Regions from separate parts of the Streptococcus dentapri genome, predicted to be linked through region 1. Evidence: predicted binding sites of a transcription regulator. Region 1 holds the regulator's gene; the other holds the start of a gene.
The links. The regulator HrcA, encoded in region 1, represses chaperone genes, less so after heat shock. The targets are predictions, from matches to a motif close to TTAGCACTCNNNNNNNNNGAGTGCTAA.

Region 1 (11,044 bases):
TCCTGTCATAAGAGCTAATAAGGTTAAATCCTTGGTATCAATCTTCTGCATAATGTTGATTCACCCCATATTGGTCTGAATGTAAAATCGCTTGGTAAACAAAGTTCTTGGCTGCTTTGACCGCCTGAAAGACAGGCGCTCCTAAAACTAGTTGACTGGCAATAGCCGATGCAAAGGTACAGCCCGCCCCTACATTATTTTCTTTAAGTAGCGGATATGAAAGAACTTCAAATTTTTCCCCATCATAAAAAACATCCAAGGCCTGATCTGAATCTAGACGTTCTCCCCCCTTAACAACAACGGTTTTAGCTCCCAGGTTATGGAGGATCTTGGCAGCCTCTTTCAAGTCGTCCAGAGTCTTTATTGATTTTTCCGTCAATAACTCTGCCTCTGTTAAATTTGGGGTAATAATAGTGACATAAGGGAAAAATTTCAATAACTCATCTCTAAGGACACTGACCTCTATATCATGATTTTCTTTGCAGACCAGAACCGGATCTAGCACCACAGGAATATCTTGATTTTTCTTGACAAAATCCAGCGCTAATGTGGCAACAGCTAAATTAGGCAATAAGCCCAGCTTGATCCCTGAAAAATCAACCGTTTTCAAACTGTTGAGCTGGTTTTTAAAAACTTGATCATTGGTCGCGAAGACTTCAAAACCTTGATTTGTCACGGCCGTTAAACAAGTAACCGCCACAAACCCCCTAAGACCATTGATAGTGTAGGTATTGAGATCGGCATAGAGCCCACCCCCACTAAAAATATCATTCCCAGAAATGGCTAGAATATTATAAGCTGTCACGATAAATTACCTCCTTAAGATAGAGCCCATTACCCGCAGCTGTCGGTCCAGCTAAATTACGATCACGAGCTTCCAGGACCGCCTGAATTTGACTGACGGGCATTCGACCATTACCAATTTTTAAAAGCGTACCAACCATGTTACGAATTTGTTTATAGAGAAAACCTGTTCCTGAGAAAGTAAAGATAAGAAATCCTGTCTTGATATCCACTTCTACACTTGCGTGAGTGATGGTCCTAACCTTATTTTTTACCGATGTTCCTGCAGCGGTAAAACCAGTAAAATCATGCTCTCCCAGCAAATCTTTAATTGCCTCCTGTATAAGCTCTACATTAACTGGATAGGGATAATGGGTAGCGTAGTAGCGCATCATAGGATTTTTAGGACGACCGATATCCACTAAAAATTCATAGGTTTTATTATGCTTATTATAACGCGCATGAAAGTCATCAGATACCTGTTCGATACTGATGACATCAATATCTTCTGGTGACTGCGTATCCAAACCAAAACGCAGTTTTTCCTCATCGCGTACTTGGGGGAGATCAAAATGAACCACCTGACCATAAGCATGAACTCCACTATCTGTACGTCCCGCACCATGTACCTGAACAGGTTGACCACTGTTTAATTTTTGTAAAGTCTTTTCTAACTCTTCCTGAACTGAACGTCCTTGTGACTGCCTCTGAAAGCCCACGAAAAGCGTCCCATCGTAGGAAATAACCGCCTTATATCTTACCATGTTTTCATTCTAGCATTTTCCCAAAGTTGAAACCAGAGAAAAATAAGAAATCTGTCCCCAGACAAAAAGGTCAGAGCATTTACTCTGACCTTTTTATTCCCCTTCAAAGGCATCTTTAACTTTGTCAAAAAAGCCTTTTTTCTTTGGTTGGATATTATTTTCACCACTGGCTGCTGCCAAGTTTAGCAGAGCCTCCTTTTGAGCATCGTTCAATTTGGTTGGTGTCACCACCTTGACCGTGACATGCTGGTCGCCTTGACTACCTCCTCGCAAACGCGGAGCCCCCTTGCCTTTCAGACGAAAAATTTTACCTGTTTGGGTTCCTTCAGGTATAGTCAACTCAACATCACCATGAACAGTTGGAACTTCAACCGTATCACCAAGAGCTGCTTGAGCAAAGCTGATATTCAAAGTGTAATAAATAGTTGAACCATCGCGTTCAAATTCTTTACTTGGAAGAACATTGATGATAACAAACAAATCACCATAAGGACCGCCGTTAAAACCAGCTTCCCCTTGACCTTGAAGACGAATCTGTTGTCCTGTCTCAACCCCTGCTGGAACCTTGACAGAGACCTTATGAGATTTCTTTTCATGCCCTGTTCCCTGGCAGGTTGAACATGGATCTTTGATTTCTTTACCAGTACCATGACAGACATCACAGGTTACTTGACGACGCATCATACCAAGTGGCGTTTGAGTATCTACATTGATAACACCTTGACCGTGACAACGACTACAAGTTACTGGGCTAGTCCCCGGTTTAGCTCCCGTCCCTTGGCAGGTATGACATTCAGATTCGCGATTATAGGTAATGTCTTTTTCAGTACCGAAAATAGCTTCTTTAAATTTTAAATTCAGTCGATACTGTAAATCATCTCCTTGGCGCGGAGCACTAGGATTTCGACTGGTACCACCGCCACCAAAGAAGCTTGAAAAGATGTCTTCAAAACCGCCAAAATCAGCACCGTCGAAGCCACCAAAGCCTCCAGCACCACCGCCAAAGCCGGCATTTGCACCATCTGGACCGTATTGATCGTAGGCAGCACGTTTTTGCTCATCACTCAATGTTTCATAGGCTTCTTGAATGTCCTTATATTTGTCTTCAGCACCAGGTTCCTTGTTGATATCCGGATGGTACTTTTTAGACATTTTACGATAAGCTCTTTTAATTTCATCTTGAGAGGCATTTTTAGAGACCCCTAGACGATCATAATATTCTTGATTGTTCATATAAGATACCAAGCCCGTAAAGAAGCAAAGTGAGAATAGGAAATCAACAGCAAATCTTGATTTTCTAAATGATTTATCTTTTCACACCGCTTTTAGGGCAGGTTCATCTCCTTTCGTATGATACTAAGGGCGTTAAACGGATACAGTCATCTATGAAACGTGACGAAGACGCTTACGTCTAGGAATCAGTTATCCTTTTGACACAATCCGCAACCCGTGTTCAGTTATGAACACTTTTTCTTTCAGTTAATTTTTTCTAAGAATTGAAGGACCGATCATTCCCAAATTCATACCCTCATCAAATTTACTTGACTTTTTAGATATGAGTAGAGGGTTATTCCCTCTTTATGGAAAAACAGAGGCTGGTTTAACAACCTCTGAATCTCTATGATTTTAGCAAGTCTGACGACCAGATTTTTGAGCTAGGGAGATAGCAAACAGACTTCTTTCCCTATTATCCAAATAGCCTGACTTGCAAGGATGCAGTGATTGATTGAGTAGAAGCAAGACAACGAAATCAATTTTCTCCAAAATTACCGATTTCTGTCTTGTTCTCATTTTTCGGTGAAATCTCCATCTACAACGTCATCATCCTTATTTGAGCTTGCATCCGCTGCACCTTCAGCGCCGCCTGCCGCTTGTTGCTCAGCCGCTGCTTGTTCATAAAGTTTAACAGCCAAAGCTTGTGCTTTTTCGTTAAGAGCTTCAAGTTTCGCCTTCATGTCATCAAGGTTACCTGATTCTTGAGCAGCTTTCAATTCATCAAGAGCTGCTTGAGCCGCATCACGTTCAGCATCAAATCCTTTACCTTCTGTTTCTTTGATGGTTTTTTCTGTCGCAAAGATTGCTTGGTCAACTTCGTTTTTGAGGTCAACTTCTTCTTTACGTTTAGCATCAGCATCAGCATTAGCTTCAGCATCTTTCATCATACGATCAATCTCTTCTTCACTGAGACCATCGTTAGATTTGATAACAATATGTTGTTCCTTTTGTGTACCAAGATCTTTTGCTTTAACAGAAACGATACCATTTTTATCGATATCAAAGGTGACTTCGATTTGTGGTACACCACGAGGAGCCGCAGGAATATCTGTTAATTGGAAACGACCAAGTGTCTTATTATCCGCTGCCATTGGGCGTTCACCTTGAAGAACATGGATATCAACGGCTGGCTGGTTATCAGCAGCTGTAGAGAAGACTTGTGATTTAGAAGTTGGAATGGTTGTGTTACGATCAATTAATTTTGTGAAGACTCCACCCATGGTTTCAATACCAAGTGACAATGGTGTGATATCAAGAAGGACAACGTCTTTAACATCACCAGTGATAACACCACCTTGGATAGCGGCACCCATAGCTACCACTTCATCAGGGTTAACAGATTTATTTGGTTCTTTACCAGTTTCAGCTTTAACGGCTTCAACAACAGCAGGGATACGAGTAGATCCACCAACAAGGATAACTTCATCAATTTCTGACAAGGATAAGTCCGCGTCTGAAAGAGCTTGGCGCACAGGTGTTTTTGTACGTTCCACAAGGTCGCGAGTTAAATCATCAAATTTAGCGCGCGTCAGAGAAAGTTCCAAGTGAAGCGGGCCAGCATCCCCAGCAGTGATAAATGGTAAGCTGATTTGTGTTTGTGTCACACCTGAAAGATCTTTTTTAGCCTTTTCAGCCGCATCTTTCAAACGTTGCAAAGCCATCTTATCATTTGAGAGGTCAACACCATTTTCTTTCTTAAACTCATCTACCAAGTAATCAATGATTTTTTGGTCAAAGTCATCACCACCGAGTTTGTTGTCACCAGCTGTTGCTAATACATCAAAAACACCATCACCCAATTCAAGGATTGACACGTCAAATGTACCACCACCAAGGTCGAATACTAGGATTTTTTCATCCTTGTCAGTCTTGTCAAGACCATAAGCAAGGGCTGCTGCTGTCGGTTCATTGACAATACGTTCTACTTCAAGACCAGCAATCTTACCAGCATCCTTAGTTGCTTGGCGCTGAGCATCATTGAAGTAAGCTGGCACTGTGATAACCGCTTTATCAACTTTTTCACCTAGATAATCTTCTGCATAACCTTTGATATATTGCAGAATCATAGCTGAAATTTCTTGTGGGGTATACTCTTTACCATTGGCAGAAACTTTTTCAGATGTTCCCATTTTTGATTTAATTGAGATAACTGTATCTGGATTTGTTACTGCTTGGCGTTTAGCTGCATCCCCAACAATGATTTCACCATTTTTGAAAGAAACAACAGATGGTGTTGTACGGTTCCCTTCTGGATTTGCAATGATTTTACTTTCCGTTCCCTCAAGAACTGCAACTGCTGAGTTAGTTGTACCTAAGTCAATACCAATAATTTTAGACATAATTAAGATACCAAGAACCACTAGAAAACGATAGAATTTTAGGAACCTGCCTATAAAATCAAGATTTCATAGGTAAGTTCTCTAAATTTCGAGTTTTCGGTTCGGGTTCAATTCCTTTCGATTTTTAAAATTAATTTAGTTAAGTATAGTTTCGAGACATTTCGGTCGGACTTTTGCGAGCTATTCGCTTCTTTATTTTTAATTATAGTTTAACGTCATTGCGGACAAGATTTTTATAAATATTTGTAAGTTAGTTATAAACCACTACCATAGCCGGACGTAATAAGCGGTCATGTAATTGATAGCCCTTTTGGAAGACCTCTGCTATGCTATCAGCCGGATGAGCATCATCAGCTGGTAGAGTCTGAACTGCCATGTGGAAATTGGGGTCAAAATTTTCAACCTCAACCTCTTCAACGCCCTCTTCTTTGAGAGCTTGAATCAGACTATCGTAAGTCATCTCGAGCCCTTTTTTGACCTCATCAGTCAAGCCATCTACACTCAAAGCACGCTCCAAGTTATCTAAACTTGGTAGAATGGCTTTTGCCAGATCTTGTGAACAATAGCGCTGCAGTTGTTGTCGCTCTTCATTAGCACGACGCTGGATGTTTTGCATCTCAGCATGAGCACGTAAGTATTTATTTTCAAAATCTTCTGCACGTTCCAAAGCTTGCGCTAACTCTTCATTTTTTTTAGTTTCAGTATCCTGCTCAGCCATTTCAACCTCTGCCTCTTCAACCTGGCTAGCAGTCTCTTTTTCTAGCTCTTTATCGAGCTTATCCTTTTTATCTTTTTTTTCAGACATGGTGCCTCCTTTTTTTTAATTTACTTCATAGTGATTGCTACTCAAATAACGGTAAAAATCTGCTAATTTCATTGTTAAAACGCGACTGATAATATTGAGCAAACCCATTGTACGCTGATAATCAATCGTTACTGGTCCCATCAGACTTAAACTCCCAAAACCTCGATAAGGAATCAAAAACTTGTAAGAGAGCTGCGTCAATGAAACTAATCCTTCCTTAGTTTCATCAGCCAATCGGATATTGTAGGTTTCGTGCTCTTTAAATTGACTACGAATCTCCAGAGCTAACTCCTGTCCATTATCAAATAAGCGATAGGTTTCAAGATCCGAATACTTGAGAAGATTTTCTTTACCAGCCAAGAACAGTTTCTCAACAAACATTTCCCTAAAGATATGTTCAAATAATTCCAAAACATTATCAGTTGTTTTAAAATAGCGCTGCACAATCTGAGGAATCTCTGTTCGGATACGATAATGAATCTCGATAACCGTCTGGTTTAAAAAACGCTCACGGACAAGCTGACTAAGTATCGTTAAATCCTCGTCGAGGAAACTTTTGGGGATGGCAAACTGACTCACGACAAGATTAGAATCGTCAAAAGTCATTACAGCTAAAGCGTCGTGCTGACTAAGTTTAACGATGTCAAAAGCAGTCAAGCGCTGGCTACTAGGTTCGACATCTAAAGTAACCGCCGTACAGCCTGTCAATTTTGACAAAACATCACTGGCTTTTTGAAGTAAATCCTCTAATTTAAAAAACTCAAAATCAAAGGCTTTAATAACCTGATAAACATCCGCTTCATCTATACGATCGAGATTTAACAGATGATTCACATAATATTGAAAACCTTGACGACTAGGTAAGCGTCCACTTGAAGTGTGAGCCTTTTCTAACAAACCAATCTTCTCCAAGTCTGCCATATCATTGCGAATGGTGGCGCTACTAGAAGAGATATAGTTTTGCAAAACCTTTGAACCAACCGGCTCATGAGTCTCAGTAAACAACTCAATAATGATGGATAAAATATCATTCTGACGTTGCGTAATCATCATAAACCTCCTGAACAAAAGATTGCTTTAGCACTCTATCGATTAGACTGCTAATTTATATTCCTATTATACCCTTTAAAAATTCCTTGTCAAGAGAAAAAATAATTTTTTTAGCACTCTTTTAAAAGAGTGCTAATTTTGTCTATAAGATCTCAGATTTTTTAAAATATTTAAAAAGCAGTAAAGAAGACTTACTCTGAACTGCCTCTTGTCAAGTGGAGGATAAATAATAAAAGATTAAGAAACGGCCTTGTTCCCCATTTCAAGAGAAACAAGGTTGTTGTGCTTCTCTTGAAAATAGAAAATATTGATTCTTATAAAAATAGCACAGCTTAATAACTTCTAATTTATCTTCTACGAATGCCTTCCTAGGTTTTGGCAGATGAAACTCCCCTTACAGTTTCTAATGAATTTCTGTTTTTTTTCATTGTCCACTATAAGGGGAGTATATCAATCTGGGTTTCTCTATCACCTCTTTATTTATCATACTTAGTCAGATTGTGCTGTTGAATGACTGAGATGAGTTCATCCGCATAGTTAGTATCACTTCTAACACCAGCTTTTTGCAGTGCTCTAGCAGCTGTGACATAGTCTTCAGCTGTTGCCAAACTATTGTAAAGCTGCTTGCCCCACATACCAGACTTGATTTCTGCCACATAATCATAGAGACTGTCCTGCCAATCAGTATAAACAGCATAAGGTTGCTTGATTGTAAGCGGCTGACCATTTTCATACGATTGGGTCTTCAAGGCAATCTTTGGTTGGCCAACTTGAGCAACTGTACCTGTATAATTATTGTACCGAGCCGCCAATAAATTGGAGCCATAATCTGATGACAAAGAAGCATGAGCAATGATGATCGATGCTTTGATCCCATAAGAGTCCGATAATTTTTGAGCCAGAGGGGCTATTTCTTTGATAAAAGACCCTTGAGTATAAGCCGTAGATACTTTAGTATCTACACTTTTAGTACGCATATTTAATAATAGTGGCAAAATGATGATGGCCAAAAATAAGCCAAAAACCATTAGAAAAGGCCGAAGTTTTAGCCTTGATCTCATTGATTATTCTCCTTTAATAAAACAACATACTCTTCCAAACTCAAGTTATGCTCCGTCATATACCTAGCCGATGCCTTCCCAACATAACGGAAGTGCCAATCTTCATAGCCTACACCGGTATAGTCACTTTTATCTTCCTGAAAACGCAGGACAAAACCATACTTAGGAGCAATTTCTTTTAGCTGTTCAACAACACTAGCATCACTCTCATTAAGGCTGTCAACAGTGCTCATATCAATCGCTAAACCAGTTTGATGTTCACTGGCACCAGCTGGCTGTGAATAGGTCTTAACTTTTTCTTCGGCTTCTTCCTCACTAAGGCTTGAATCTTGACCCATTTCCTGTTGAACATAGTTGTCAAAGAGTTCCTTTTGGTACTCGACAGTACGATAACCAGAAATTAAGTGTTCTCGACTATCGATCTCTTGTGCAGCAGCCAAAAAATCTTTGACATCCTCTTCAATTCGAGCGTCAACCGGTTTACCATCCACATAAGCTAAATCTGGATTTAATTCCTTAGTAATATTATCACGATTAACCAAAATTAAGTTCCAATCATCGGAAGAAACGTTTGGTAAATCAGATATTTCAGAACTTTTACTTTGTGAAGATGATTTAAAACCCTGCCCATTTTTTGTCGCAACTGTTTTTACCACCTTATTTTCATCTCCCTTATGGAAAAAAGCATAACCACAAATAAAAACTAAAACAATAATAAGGAGGACAAGGACAGTTTTTCTACGCTCTCTCATGCACTTCCTCTTCTAAAATTTTTCGACCCTTTTGGCGATAGGACATATCACCGATAGCATCAATATGAAATTGACCATCCTCATAAGTCACCTGACAAATGCTACCATTATCCAAAGCTAAACTGCGAGGAAGACTAGGATCAATCAGTCCCATTAAAGTCCCAATCGTCATCCCATGACTAACTACAATAGCATCGCCGCCACCATGACTCTCCACTTCCTTAGCAATATCTGTAAAACCAGATAGAATGCGATTTCGCAAAACTTCCCAAGACTCTGCCCAACCAGCGGTATCAACAGCTATAATGGCATCCGCCATATCCTTATAGGCTAACTCCTCAACAGGTTTATCAAAAACACGGGGTAGAACACCGTTAAAGAGTTCCGCATCATAACCTCCATCAAGACTACCAAAACACCACTCCCGGATGCGCTTGTCGCGCTTATAAGGAATATTTTCTTGAGCTAACTCCCGCAAGATAATCTCCATAGTCTGCAAAGTACGCCCGCTGTCACTAGAATAGGCCGCAACAAAGTGTAGACCCGCGGCCTTTAAACCCAAGCCCAGCTCTTCAATCCCACGTTCTCCTTCTTGAGTGAGAGGGGTATCAGACCAGCCTTGAGCACGCCCAATGGTGTTGAACATCGTCTTACCGTGACGCGCAATAAATAATCTCGTTTTAATCATAACAAAGCCCTCTTCGGATTTTCTTATTATTATAACAAATTTGCGCAAATTAAAACACTTATCAAATCAATAAGTGTCTGATGCATTAATTCTTAAAACTATGAATTGGGGCTGGAATTTGACCGCCACGCGCAATAAAGTCTACTGATGAATTTTTATTGACTGACATGACAGGGGCACTGCCCAAAAGGCCGCCAAATTCAATCATATCCCCTTCTTTACCTTTAGGAATGATTCGCACTGCTGTTGTCTTTTGGTTGATAATACCGATAGCTGCCTCGTCTGCAATCATGGCAGCAATTGTTTCAGTCGGTGTATCCTCGGGAATAGCAATCATATCAAGACCAACAGAACAGATAGCTGTCATAGCTTCCAATTTTTCAAGATTGAGCGAACCTGCCTGCACGGCAGAAATCATACCTTCGTCTTCCGAAATAGGGATAAAGGCACCAGAGAGACCTCCGACTTGGTTACAAGCCATAACTCCACCTTTTTTAACTTGGTCATTGAGGAGAGCCAAGGCTGCCGTAGTCCCGTGAGTACCAACTGTTTCTAGACCCATTTCCTCTAGGACACGGGCAACAGAATCGCCAACTGCAGGTGTAGGGGCCAGTGATAAATCAACAATACCAAATTTCACACCCAGCCGCTCAGAAGCAAGAGAACCGACAAGTTGACCAATACGGGTAATCTTAAAAGCTGTCTTTTTAACTGTTTCAGCCACCACATCGAAGCTTTCTCCACGAACTTTTTCAAGCGCACGTTTAACAACACCAGGGCCTGAGACACCAACATTGATTACCACATCTGCCTCTCCCACACCATGGAAAGCACCTGCCATAAAAGGATTATCTTCAACAGCATTAGCAAAAACGACCAGTTTAGCCGGTCCCATTTCAGAAATAGCGGAAGTTTCTTTTATGATTTCTCCCATGTGGGCAACAGCTGTCATATTGATGCCAGACTTGGTTGAACCAATATTGACAGAGGAACAGACAAAATCTGTCTCAGCCAAAGCACGCGGAATAGACTTTATCAGGATTTTATCACCTTTTTGATAGCCCTTTTGCACCAAAGCAGAAAATCCACCGATAAAATTAACACCGATTTCCTTGGCAGCACGATCAAGAGCCTTGGCCAAGGGAACATAATCTGTTGCATCTGTCGCTGCTCCAATAATTGAAATAGGCGTGACGGACACCCGCTTATTAACAATGGGAATACCTAATTCTGCAGAAATTTCATCGCCAACTGCAACTAATCTACCAGCCTTGTCTACAATTTTTTGATAAACTTTTTCAGCCGCTTTATTAATATCCGAATCAACACAATCAAGCAGTGATATCCCCATGGTAATAGTACGAACATCAAAATTCTGCTCTTCAATCATAGCAATAGTTTCGGTGACTTGTTTTATATCCATTTAAACAACTCCTTCAGCCTTACATTACAAGTTGTGCATGGCATCAAAAATAGCAGAACTTTGAATATTGATTTTAACATTTAAAGTTTCTCCCAGAGCCTCCA
Region 2 (11,044 bases), on a different contig from region 1:
ATCTTTAATTAGAATGATTCTTATTTGATGACAAACTAATTATAGTCTTATAGGGTATAAAATGCAAGAATTTGACTCGTTTTTCGGATAAAAAGATATGGATAAGTTACTCATTTTTTTCTTAGGAGCTAGTCTAGGCTCTTTCATCGGCTTGGTGGTTGATAGGTTCCCAGAAGCTTCTATCATAAAGCCCCGAAGTCACTGTAATCACTGCCAGCAAATCCTAGCAAGCAGAGATTTGATTCCGATTGTTTCTCAGATTTTCAATCGCTTTTCCTGCCGTTTCTGTGGCGTAAGAACACCGCTAACTTACTGCCTCTTGGAGGCAAGCTGTGGTCTTAGCCTGTTACTGGGCTGGCTTGGAATACTAAATTGGACACAAGTTTTTCTGCTTCTCTTAAGCCTAACACTCAGCCTCTATGACCTCAAATCTCATGAATACCCGCTAATTATTGTCATCTTAGCAGGGCTAGTCTTGCTGCCGTTTTATCCAATCAATAGTCCCTCGCTCTGTCTATTTCTTTTGGGTCTTCTCGCCCAACTCTTCTCATTTGGCATAGGAGCTGGTGATTTTTATTACCTAGCTCTTCTAGCCTTGACACTGGATTTCAGATCAACAATCTGGCTGCTTCAAATGGGCAGTCTATTAGCTATCTTTTTCTTTCTCAAAACAAAAAGGAGAAAAAAAGCACTGGCCTTTCTTCCTTTTCTTAGTTTAGCTTATATGTTAGAGCTGATTTTGATGATGACTTGAAAAATTTTATACTCTTCCAGAGTCATCTTTCTATCTCACTCATTTCCTTCATCACTCTTGTAAGCTCTGCGCTGATGCGCGTCGGTAAGACAACGTAGGTCTCTTTTGATAATCGTTCTGCAATATAAGAGTGTAGAAAAACGGCACTAGCAACAATGTCAAAGAGGGGGGAATGAAATTGGGCGACAAAACCGGCTACCATACCCGCCAAGGTATCTCCCATACCACCAGTTGCCTGATAGGGACCTCCTACTTGAATTTGACCGACTTTCTTATCCTGATAAATCTTGGTTTGATAGGATTTAGCAACTAGTACCGTTCCTTTAGGGAACTTCCCCAAAGCAGCCTGAGTTCGCTCTTGGTTTTGTTCAGAAATGGCAAGGCCCGATAATCGCTCCCACTCTTTTTGGTGGGGCGTCAGAATGATCTTAGCAGTCGGCCAAGAAATCCTTTATTTTTGCGACAATAAATCCAAGGCCGAACCGTCAATGACTAAAGTCTGATTAGAGCTGGCTGTAGCCAGCAGTAAATCCAGCGTTCCTTGCGCTAATGGGCTCTTTCCTAACCCAGGCCCAATTAAAATGAGGTCGGCAGCCTGCATTTGTTGGATGAGTTGCTCTCGCTCTGCCATATCAAAGGCCATGGCTTCCGGTAGGTGGGAATGCAGGGCAGTAATGTTAGAGCTATCAGTAGCCACTGTAACTAAACCGGCACCACTATTGACTGCAGCCAGAGCTGACATGATGATGGCACCACCGTAGGGGTAAAGGCCGCCGATTAGAAGCAGACGCCCAAAAGTCCCCTTATGACTGTTAAGAGGACGAGGTTGAATAATTTTTTGCGCTAGATGCTCATCAATAATCATAATTCTACACTTCTTAAGGCTGCTTGATAAGTTTGCTCCAAAAGCATGGTAATGGTCATAGGACCAACACCACCGGGAACAGGGGTGATTAGATTAGCAAGAGGAGCCACTCGCTCAAAGTTGACATCCCCTATCAATTTACCATTGTCATCACGATTCATACCGACATCAATGACAACTCCTCCTTCTTTAACGAAATCCTCTGTCACAAAATTAGCCTGACCGATAGCAACAATCAGGATATCAGCGCGCTTACAAACACTAGCAAGATGGCGCGTACGGGAATGCGTCAGAGTAACCGTTGCATTTTTATCTAGGAGCAATTGGGCCATGGGCTTACCGACAATGTTTGAACGACCAATGATGACGACATTCTTCCCTTCCAAATCAACTTCATATTCATGTAATATTTCCATGATACCAGCGGGCGTGCAGGGAACCATGAGTGGACGCCCCGACCAGAGGTGACCAGTATTCATTGGATGGAAGCCATCCACATCCTTATGTGGATCAATAGCCAAAATAACACGTTTATCATTGATATGACTAGGTAGCGGAAGCTGAACCAAGATTCCATGATAGGAGGGATCTTGATTATATTTGGCAATGATCTCCAAGAGCTCCTCTTCGCTGATAGAATCAGATAAACGGACCGTCTCACTTTTAAATCCTGCCGTAAGCGCCGAGCGTTCTTTATTACGAACGTAGATCTGACTTGCAGGATTATCGCCAACAAGAATCACTACCAAGCCTGGGACAATCCCATGCTCAATCTCCAGTTTTTTGACCTTTTCAGCTAATTGCAGTTGCATTTTTTGGGCCAAAGCTTTACCATCAATTAATTTTTCTGCCATAACATCTCTCTTTTTATTATCTATTTCTTCTATTATATCAAAAAAGCTCAGGAAAGGCTTCCTGAGTTGATTTTTACGACTTTAAATTTTAATCTAACTTCTTTGCGTGCTGCATTTCATCCTTAATAGGACAAGCGCAATCGCAATCTCCACAAGACCCTTTCTGCTTAATATAGTGCCGTATTCCCATCAACACTGCTAAAATAATTAAAGTTGCTATAATAATCGTTGACATCTTATAACCTCCTCTTATTGTCCTTGGGCTAAAGGTAAATTTTCCAAGGTGATAACTTCATCTTTTATGCGACGAGGCTTTCTCGCAATAAAGTAGATGACTAAAGCGCTCAACAGTAGAGCTAGAGCTGTCCAAATCGAAAATTCCTCACCATAGAAAAGCACTAAACCAAGCTGGTAAATTACCAGACTCACCAGATAGGCGATCCCTGTTTGGAAACCAATAGCCAGCAAGGTCCATTTGAGATTGCCCATTTCACGTCTAATCGCTCCAATAGCAGCAAAACAAGGAGCACAGAGTAGATTAAAGGTCAAAAAGGAGTAGGCGGCTAGGGCCGTATAATCTCTCTGAAGACTGAGCCAAAGCGAATGACTGGTTTCAGTGGCATTCGGATTATGATAGAGGATTCCGAAGGTCGCAACAACCGTTTCTTTAGCAGCCAGACCAGTGATTGCCGCCACCGTCGCCTCCCAATTTCCGAAACCAAGCGGTATAAATACCCAAGCCAAGAGCCGACCGAGATCGGCCAAGATACTATTTTCTGTCGGAACAGCCTGCAACATAAAGTTATAAGAACTCATGAACCAGATGATAACGGTCAAACTGAAGATGATGGTACCCGCACGCTTGACAAAACTCTTAGCCTTATCAAAAGCATAACGCAAAACGGCATTGATTTTGGGCAGATGATAGCTTGGTAGTTCCATGATAAAGGGACTAGTATAGCCACCTAAAAAACAGGTTTTCTTCAGGGCAATTCCAGATAAGATGATGGCCAGCATTCCCATGAAATAGGTACTTGGAGCAATCCAGGGATTGTCTGGGAAGAAAGCCCCAGCAATCAAGGCGATAATCGATAATTTAGCCGAACAAGGCATGAAAGTCGTCGTCATAATCGTGATTCGACGATCCCTTTCATTTTCAATAGTACGGCTGGCCATAATTCCAGGAACCCCACAGCCGGTTGAAATCAGCATAGGAATAAATGATTTGCCAGACAGACCAAAACGCCTGAAAATACGATCCATCACAAAGGCAATTCGGCTCATATAACCAATATCTTCCAAAATTCCCAGACAGATGAAGAGAACAAAAATCTGGGGTAAAAAGCCTAAGACAGTTCCTACACCTGCAACGATTCCATCCACTATCAGGGCCTGGAGCCAATCTTCTACTTTTAAGGTTTCCAAGAGCCCCCTAACAACATCAGGAACATATTGACCAAAGAGGACATCATTGACCCAATCCGTTCCCATGGTTCCTACAGTTTGGATAGAGAGGTAATAAACCATCATCATGACTGCAGCAAAGATAGGTAGGGCTAAAATACGATTAGTCACCACCCTATCAATTTTATCAGACAGGGTCATTTTAAAATCATCTTCTTGACTTTGAGCCATTTGACTGACGCGTTCAATGAAAGCATAACGCTGATTGATGACGATGGATTCAGAGTCCTCTGTAAAGACCTCCTCTGTAATCTTAATAATCTCATCAATTTCTTTTTCTTGAAAAGAAGACAGGTTTACCTCTTCTTGTACCAAACGATCGCGTTCAAAGAGCTTAATGGCATAAAAGCGGCTAGAGTCAGCTGGTACAGTTTGCCCCAAAACATCAATAATTTGAGCAAGGGCTGCTTCAAACTTGGCATCATAAGTAGGATATTGAATCTGATCAACACTAGCTTTGGTTGTTTGGCTGGCTTTCTTCACAGCCTTATCAACACCGGTATTTTTCAAAGCACTAGTGGCAAGAACTGGAACTCCTAGCTGATAGGCAAGCTTTTCACTGCTGATTGCTTTCCCTCGACGCTTAAGAATATCACTCATATTCAAAGCAAGAGTCACAGGAATCCCTGTTTCAATCAATTGCGTCGTTAGATAGAGATTGCGCTCCAGATTTGTTGCATCAACAACATTCAAAATAGCATCACTCTGATTACTCAACAAATAATCACGCGCTATCTTTTCCTCAGGACTATAAGGAGACAGAGAATAAATCCCTGGCAAATCCTGAACGCTCACACCTTTAAGCTTTTTTACCTGACCGCTCTTACGTTCAACCGTAACGCCGGGCCAGTTTCCTACATATTGATTGGTACCAGTTAGGAGATTAAACAAACTGGTTTTTCCACTGTTGGGATTTCCAATAAGGGCTATTTCAGTCATTTTGCTTCCTTTCTAGTCATCCATTTTAACAACACTAATCATCTGGGCTTCCGATTTTCTCAAAGTCAGCTCATAACCACGTAGACAAATCTCAATCGGATCACCTAAAGGAGCTACTTTTCTTAGGTAGATTTTGGTATGCCGTGTCAGCCCCATATCCATCAAACGACGCTTGGTTTCATTCATGGCATAAATATTCTCAATGTAGGCTGCTTCTCCTACCTCTAGCTCAGACAAGGGAAGAGCCCGCACCTGATCTTCTTCTCCACTTTCACGAACATCAATATTAGCCAAAATAGAAGCATCCAGCGCGAGCCGATTCGATTTTAAGAGAATGATAGCGCTCATTTTTGTCTTGGAAATGACCTCAAGATGACTTCCAATTTTCACTCCTAGATTTGAAAGATGTCGCACACTATCTGCTGGTAAATTGATACTAGCAATTTGATAAGGAATATTGGTTTTGGCTTCTTGTAAAATCAATATGCAATCTCCTTTTAATCGATGTTACTAAGAATCTCTTGCCCTCATTATAGCACACAAATGGCCTGAATTTTAGGGATTTTAAAAGATTGGAATCATTCCAAAAAATAGTTATTTGGGCATGAAAAAAGCCAAGTTGTTTTGGCTTCTTATATCTATATTTATATCTCCTTGATAACTGAATTAGAATGATTCTTTGACTTATCTCTATAATAAAGATGATCTTGTGCTTTTAGCAAGTTGATAACTATAATATTGTGCAAACTATTAATAATGCTTATTTCTTTTACAGATCTATTAACTGACAAATAGACAATCTGGCCTATTAGGCTCAAAATAATAAGAGTATTAATATAGTCATATTTTTTCCTTTTTCTCTAAAGCAATCCATAAGTAAAATGTAAAAAAGAAGAGCAGACCAAACCCAAAAAATCGAAAATTTTTGGCTTCTTGTCCCACTCTCTTCATCTATCTAATTAATTCATAAATGCTATAAATTTTTATAGCACTTTTCCTAAGAAATCTTTAGTCCGTTCTTCCTTGGTCTCTTCAAAGACCTGTTTAGGGCTACCTTCTTCAACGATGACACCACCATCCATAAAGATGACGCGATCAGCTACTTCACGAGCGAAGCCCATTTCATGCGTTACAATAACCATGGTCATCCCTGACTTGGCTAAGTCTTGAATAACAGCCAAAACTTCTCCAACCATCTCAGGGTCAAGAGCTGACGTAGGTTCGTCAAACAAGAGAACATCCGGATCCATAGCCAAACCACGAGCAATGGCGATACGCTGTTGCTGACCACCTGAAAGACTAGTTGGATTAGTCTTAGCCTTGTCTTTCAAGCCCACTTTTTCTAGGAGCGAATAGGCCTTTTTCTCAGCCTGAGCTTTTGACATCCCCTTGACCTTGATGGGAGATAAGGTAATATTCTCTAAAACAGTCATATTAGGAAAAAGATTGAATTGTTGGAAAACCATCCCCATCTTTTCGCGCATTTTGAAAATATCATTTTTCTTATCTGTGATATCAACACCTTCAAAACTGATGGTCCCCTTAGTGGGAACTTCCAGCAAATTCATAGCGCGCAGGAAGGTCGATTTACCAGATCCTGAAGGACCGATGATGGCAACGACTTCTCCTTTTTGAATATCTAAATCAATTCCTTTGAGAACTTCATTTTTACCAAAATATTTATGCAGATTTTTAATACTAATCATTGTATCTGTCATTATTTTTGTCCTTTCCCAAGATGATTCTCAAGTAGCTTTTGACCACCGGTTAAAATAGTCGTCAACATGAGGTAGTAGAACGCTGCGAACAAGAGTGGTTCTAATGGAATATAAGTTGTTGTCAAGACCGTTTGGGCACCGTTCCAGAGTTCCATAATTCCAATTGTTTGAAGCAGAGAACTATCCTTGATGATTGTAATAAATTCATTACCCAGAGCTGGTAAAATATTTTTGAAAGCTTGTGGAAGAACAACATAACGCATGGTCTTAAAAGGTTTGATTCCTAAAGAATAAGCGGCTTCTGTCTGTCCCTTGGGAACAGCTTCAATTCCTGCGCGAACAATTTCGGAAATATAAGCACCACTATTCAAAGATAGAATAATAACTCCTGGAAGCAAACGAGAAAAGTCTAAATCAACAGTCCCAAAACCGATGACTGGCGCATCAGTAAAATCCATCCATAAAAAGGCAATCATAATCTGAACCACCATAGGTGTTCCTCGGAAGATCCATACGTACAGTCTAACCAACCAATCTAAAACCTTGATATTAGAACGTTTTGCTAGGGCTACCAGAATTCCCAAAATTGTCCCAAAAAAGACCACACAGAGTGAAATCATGATAGTAACAATAACACCATAGTTAAAGTAACCCCAATATTTAGGTAAAAATGAAAAATCCACTAGTTTTCTCCTTAAAATAATTCTTGTTTATTATAGCAAAAAATGCATAATAATACAAATCCAATTTATAATAAAAGATTCCACTGTCATAGACAAAACTAATTAGTTAAAAACGCTTACTGAGCTAAACCATATAAATAAACGCCGAGCTAAGCAATAGCTCGGCGTCTTTATTAGTAAAGAAGATCGTAAATTTCCATAGCAATCAAATCAATACTGTCAAAAGTGTAGGTTTCACGAGATTGAACATCACGCAAGGTAAACACTGGACCATTTTCAGGATCGTTAGCAAACGAAACTTCAGCGACAACAACTCCATCACGCTCAAAATTGCGTTTTAAATTGCCTTCGTCTGTTGTCATTAACTCAAGACGGTTAATGATTCTCACCAAATGTGACTCCATGTTAGTTTCTCCTATAATGTTTTAATCATCCTTATTTTATCATAAAGTAAGAAAATGGTATAGATGAAAGCCATAAATTGCTCTATTTTCTAAATTATTCCTCTTGGAAGGAATTGTACATAATGGCCTTGATAGAATGCATACGGTTCTCTGCTTCCTGAAAAATGATTGAACTGTATTTTTGGAAGACTTCATCTGTTATCTCCAATTCGCTATAACCGTATTTCTCATAAATGTCTTTACCAATTTCGGTATTCAAATCATGAAAAGCTGGAAGACAGTGCATAACAATCACATCAGGATTGCCGGTTAAACTAATCAGATTTTGATTGATCTGATAAGGTAGGAGTAAATCTATGCGCTCTTTAAAGTCAACTCCTTCTCCCATAGACACCCAGACATCTGTATAGATCATGTTGACCCCTTTAACGCCTGCAATATCATCGGTAATGGTTAAACTAGCACCAGTATTATGCTGATGAGCTAGATCAACAATATCTTTCTGGGGCTGCAGACTTTTTGGTGCAATGATGGTGCAGTTTACCCCAAGTATGGCCGAAGTTACTAAGAGCGAATTGGCCATATTATTACGACCGTCACCAATATAGGCAATACTAAGATCATCCAGACTACCAAATACCTCGGTCAAGGTAAGAAAATCAGCAATCATCTGAGTAGGATGCCAAGTATCCGTCAAACCGTTCCAAACCGGAACCCCTGAGTATTTGCTCAGAATTTCCACATCTTCCTGTTTAAAACCGCGGTACTCAATACCATCAAACATGCTACCTAAAACCTTGGCTGTATCTACTATTGATTCTTTTTTACCCAGCTGTATTTCCCCCGCCCCAAGATAGGTGACATTCATCCCCAGATCTTGGCCAGCCACAGTAAAGGCAGAGCGAGTACGAGTTGACGTTTTTTCAAAAATTAGGGCAATATTCTTTCCTTCTAAATATTTATGAGCTACCTTATCCTTTTTTAATTGCTTGAACTTAGCTGATAAAGCAAGCAAATTCAACAAGTCCTTCTTCGTAAAATCTATCTCTTTTAAAAATGATTTGACCATAAATTTCCTCTGTTTCCTGTATTTTTATACAGTTATTCTATAATATTTTATCAAATTGTCAAGAATAATCTGTATTTTATTCAAAAAAACACTTCTATTAGCACTCTCTTCTTCTTTCTGCTAAAATGTCAATCTTTTTACTTGATTTCTATAGTATGAGTGTTATAATAACATCATAGACTTTGACCTTTATTGACTATAGGTCAATAAGTCAAGATTGGAGGTTTTCCTATGTTATGTCAAAATTGTAAGCTAAATGATGCAAGCATACATCTCTATACAAATGTCAATGGGCAGCAAAAACAAATTGATCTCTGCCAAAATTGCTATCAAATTATGAAAGCAGATCCTGAAAATTTGCTCAATAATACTCAAACCAATCAATCAATGGACTCATTTTTTGATGATTTCTTTGGTGATTTGAATAATTTCCGAGCCTTTAATCAAGATCTCCCAAACTCCCCCCAAACACAAGCCGGCCACAACGGTGGAGATATGGGTAATAATGGTGGCGGTAACAATCGTCGTCGCAATCCCGAACAACAAGCTCCACAGCAGCCACAAGGCCTCTTAGAGGAGTTCGGTATCAATATCACCGATATTGCCCGCCGTGGGGATATCGACCCTGTTATCGGTCGCGATCAAGAAATCGTTCGAGTCATTGAAATCCTGAACCGTAGAACCAAAAACAATCCTGTCCTCATCGGTGAGCCTGGTGTTGGTAAAACAGCTGTTGTTGAAGGTCTAGCCCAAAAGATTGTTGACGGCAATGTTCCACAAAAATTGCAGGACAAGCAAGTCATTCGTCTGGATGTCGTCAGCTTGGTTCAAGGTACAGGTATCCGTGGCCAGTTTGAAGAACGCATGCAAAAATTGATGGAAGAAATTCGTCAACGTCAAGATGTTATTCTCTTTATTGATGAAATCCATGAAATCGTCGGTGCCGGTGGTACAACAGATGGCAGCATGGATGCAGGTAACATTTTAAAACCAGCCCTCGCTCGTGGCGAACTACAATTAGTCGGTGCTACTACGCTCAATGAATACCGCATCATTGAAAAAGATGCCGCCTTAGAACGTCGGATGCAACCGGTTAAGGTTGATGAGCCTTCTGTTGAAGAAACAATCACTATTTTACATGGTATTCAACCTAAATATCAGGACTACCACCATGTTAAATATACTGATGAAGCTATTGAAGCCGCTGCAATTCTTTCCAACCGTTACATTCAAGATCGATTCTTGCCTGACAAGGCCATCGATCTACTAGACGAAGCTGGTTCTCGGATGAATCTGACCTTAAATTTTGTGGATCCTAAAGAGATTGATAAGCGGCTGATTGAAGCTGAAAATCTCAAAGCTCAGGCAACACGAGAAGAAGACTTTGAAAAAGCTGCTTATTTCCGCGATCAAATTGCTAAATTTAAGGAAATGCAGTCCCAGCAACTGACCGAACAAGAAATTCCTATAATTACCGAAAAAAATATTGAAGCCATCGTAGAAGAAAAAACCAATATTCCAGTCGGTGATTTGAAAGAAAAGGAGCAATCACAACTGATCCATCTGGCCGATGACCTCAAGGCTCATGTCATCGGCCAAGATGCAGCCGTTGATAAGATTGCCAAGGCCATTCGCCGTAACCGTGTTGGCCTCGGTGCACCTAACCGGCCAATCGGTAGCTTCCTCTTTGTTGGTCCTACCGGTGTCGGTAAAACGGAACTTTCCAAACAGTTAGCTATCGAGCTCTTTGGTTCAGCCGATAACATGATTCGCTTTGACATGTCTGAATACATGGAAAAGCACGCGGTTGCTAAGCTAGTTGGTGCCCCTCCAGGATATGTCGGCTATGAAGAAGCCGGTCAGTTGACCGAGCAGGTTCGCCGTAATCCATATTCGCTCATCCTCTTGGATGAAGTTGAAAAAGCCCATCCAGATGTTATGCACATGTTCTTGCAGGTTCTTGATGATGGTCGCTTGACTGATGGGCAGGGGCGTACTGTCAGCTTCAAAGATACCATTATCATTATGACCTCAAATGCTGGTACCGGCAAGGCAGAAGCATCAGTTGGTTTCGGGGCAGTCCGTGAAGGTCGTACCAACTCTGTTCTTGGTGAGCTAAGTAATTTCTTCAGCCCAGAATTTATGAACCGCTTCGACGGTATTATCGAATTCCAAGCACTTAGCAAAGAAAATCTGCTCAACATTGTAAAACTTATGCTAGACGATGTTAATCAACGTCTAGCAACCAACGGACTTCACTTAGATGTCACAGATAAGGTAAAAGAAAAACTGGT

Region 2: the regulator HrcA is predicted to act here: its motif matches at 8,848-8,874, upstream of ACFOSE_RS07805 (ATP-dependent Clp protease ATP-binding subunit).

The regions. Positions count from the first base shown of each region.
Region 1 is NZ_JBHSAC010000042.1:8,773-19,816, forward strand. Features, by position in the region: gene ACFOSE_RS04735 (ECF transporter S component) at 1-51, opposite strand, end outside; gene ACFOSE_RS04740 (bifunctional hydroxymethylpyrimidine kinase/phosphomethylpyrimidine kinase) at 38-805, opposite strand; gene truA (tRNA pseudouridine(38-40) synthase TruA) at 792-1,547, opposite strand; gene dnaJ (molecular chaperone DnaJ) at 1,641-2,780, opposite strand; gene dnaK (molecular chaperone DnaK) at 3,335-5,161, opposite strand; gene grpE (nucleotide exchange factor GrpE) at 5,412-5,966, opposite strand; gene hrcA (heat-inducible transcriptional repressor HrcA) at 5,982-7,016, opposite strand; gene ACFOSE_RS04770 (glycoside hydrolase family 73 protein) at 7,493-8,077, opposite strand; gene ACFOSE_RS04775 (M15 family metallopeptidase) at 8,074-8,829, opposite strand; gene ACFOSE_RS04780 (histidine phosphatase family protein) at 8,816-9,517, opposite strand; gene ACFOSE_RS04785 (PFL family protein) at 9,603-10,940, opposite strand; gene ACFOSE_RS04790 (ACT domain-containing protein) at 10,965-11,044, opposite strand, start outside.
Region 2 is NZ_JBHSAC010000065.1:1,260-12,303, reverse strand. Features, by position in the region: gene ACFOSE_RS07855 (prepilin peptidase) at 98-754, shown strand; partial or broken gene ACFOSE_RS07850 (NAD(P)H-hydrate dehydratase) at 777-1,619, opposite strand; gene ACFOSE_RS07845 (bifunctional methylenetetrahydrofolate dehydrogenase/methenyltetrahydrofolate cyclohydrolase) at 1,616-2,473, opposite strand; gene ACFOSE_RS07840 (FeoB-associated Cys-rich membrane protein) at 2,562-2,708, opposite strand; gene feoB (ferrous iron transport protein B) at 2,723-4,876, opposite strand; gene ACFOSE_RS07830 (ferrous iron transport protein A) at 4,889-5,359, opposite strand; gene ACFOSE_RS07825 (amino acid ABC transporter ATP-binding protein) at 5,860-6,594, opposite strand; gene ACFOSE_RS07820 (amino acid ABC transporter permease) at 6,594-7,277, opposite strand; gene ACFOSE_RS07815 (DUF1797 family protein) at 7,451-7,681, opposite strand; gene argF (ornithine carbamoyltransferase) at 7,776-8,750, opposite strand; gene ACFOSE_RS07805 (ATP-dependent Clp protease ATP-binding subunit) at 8,982-11,044, shown strand, end outside.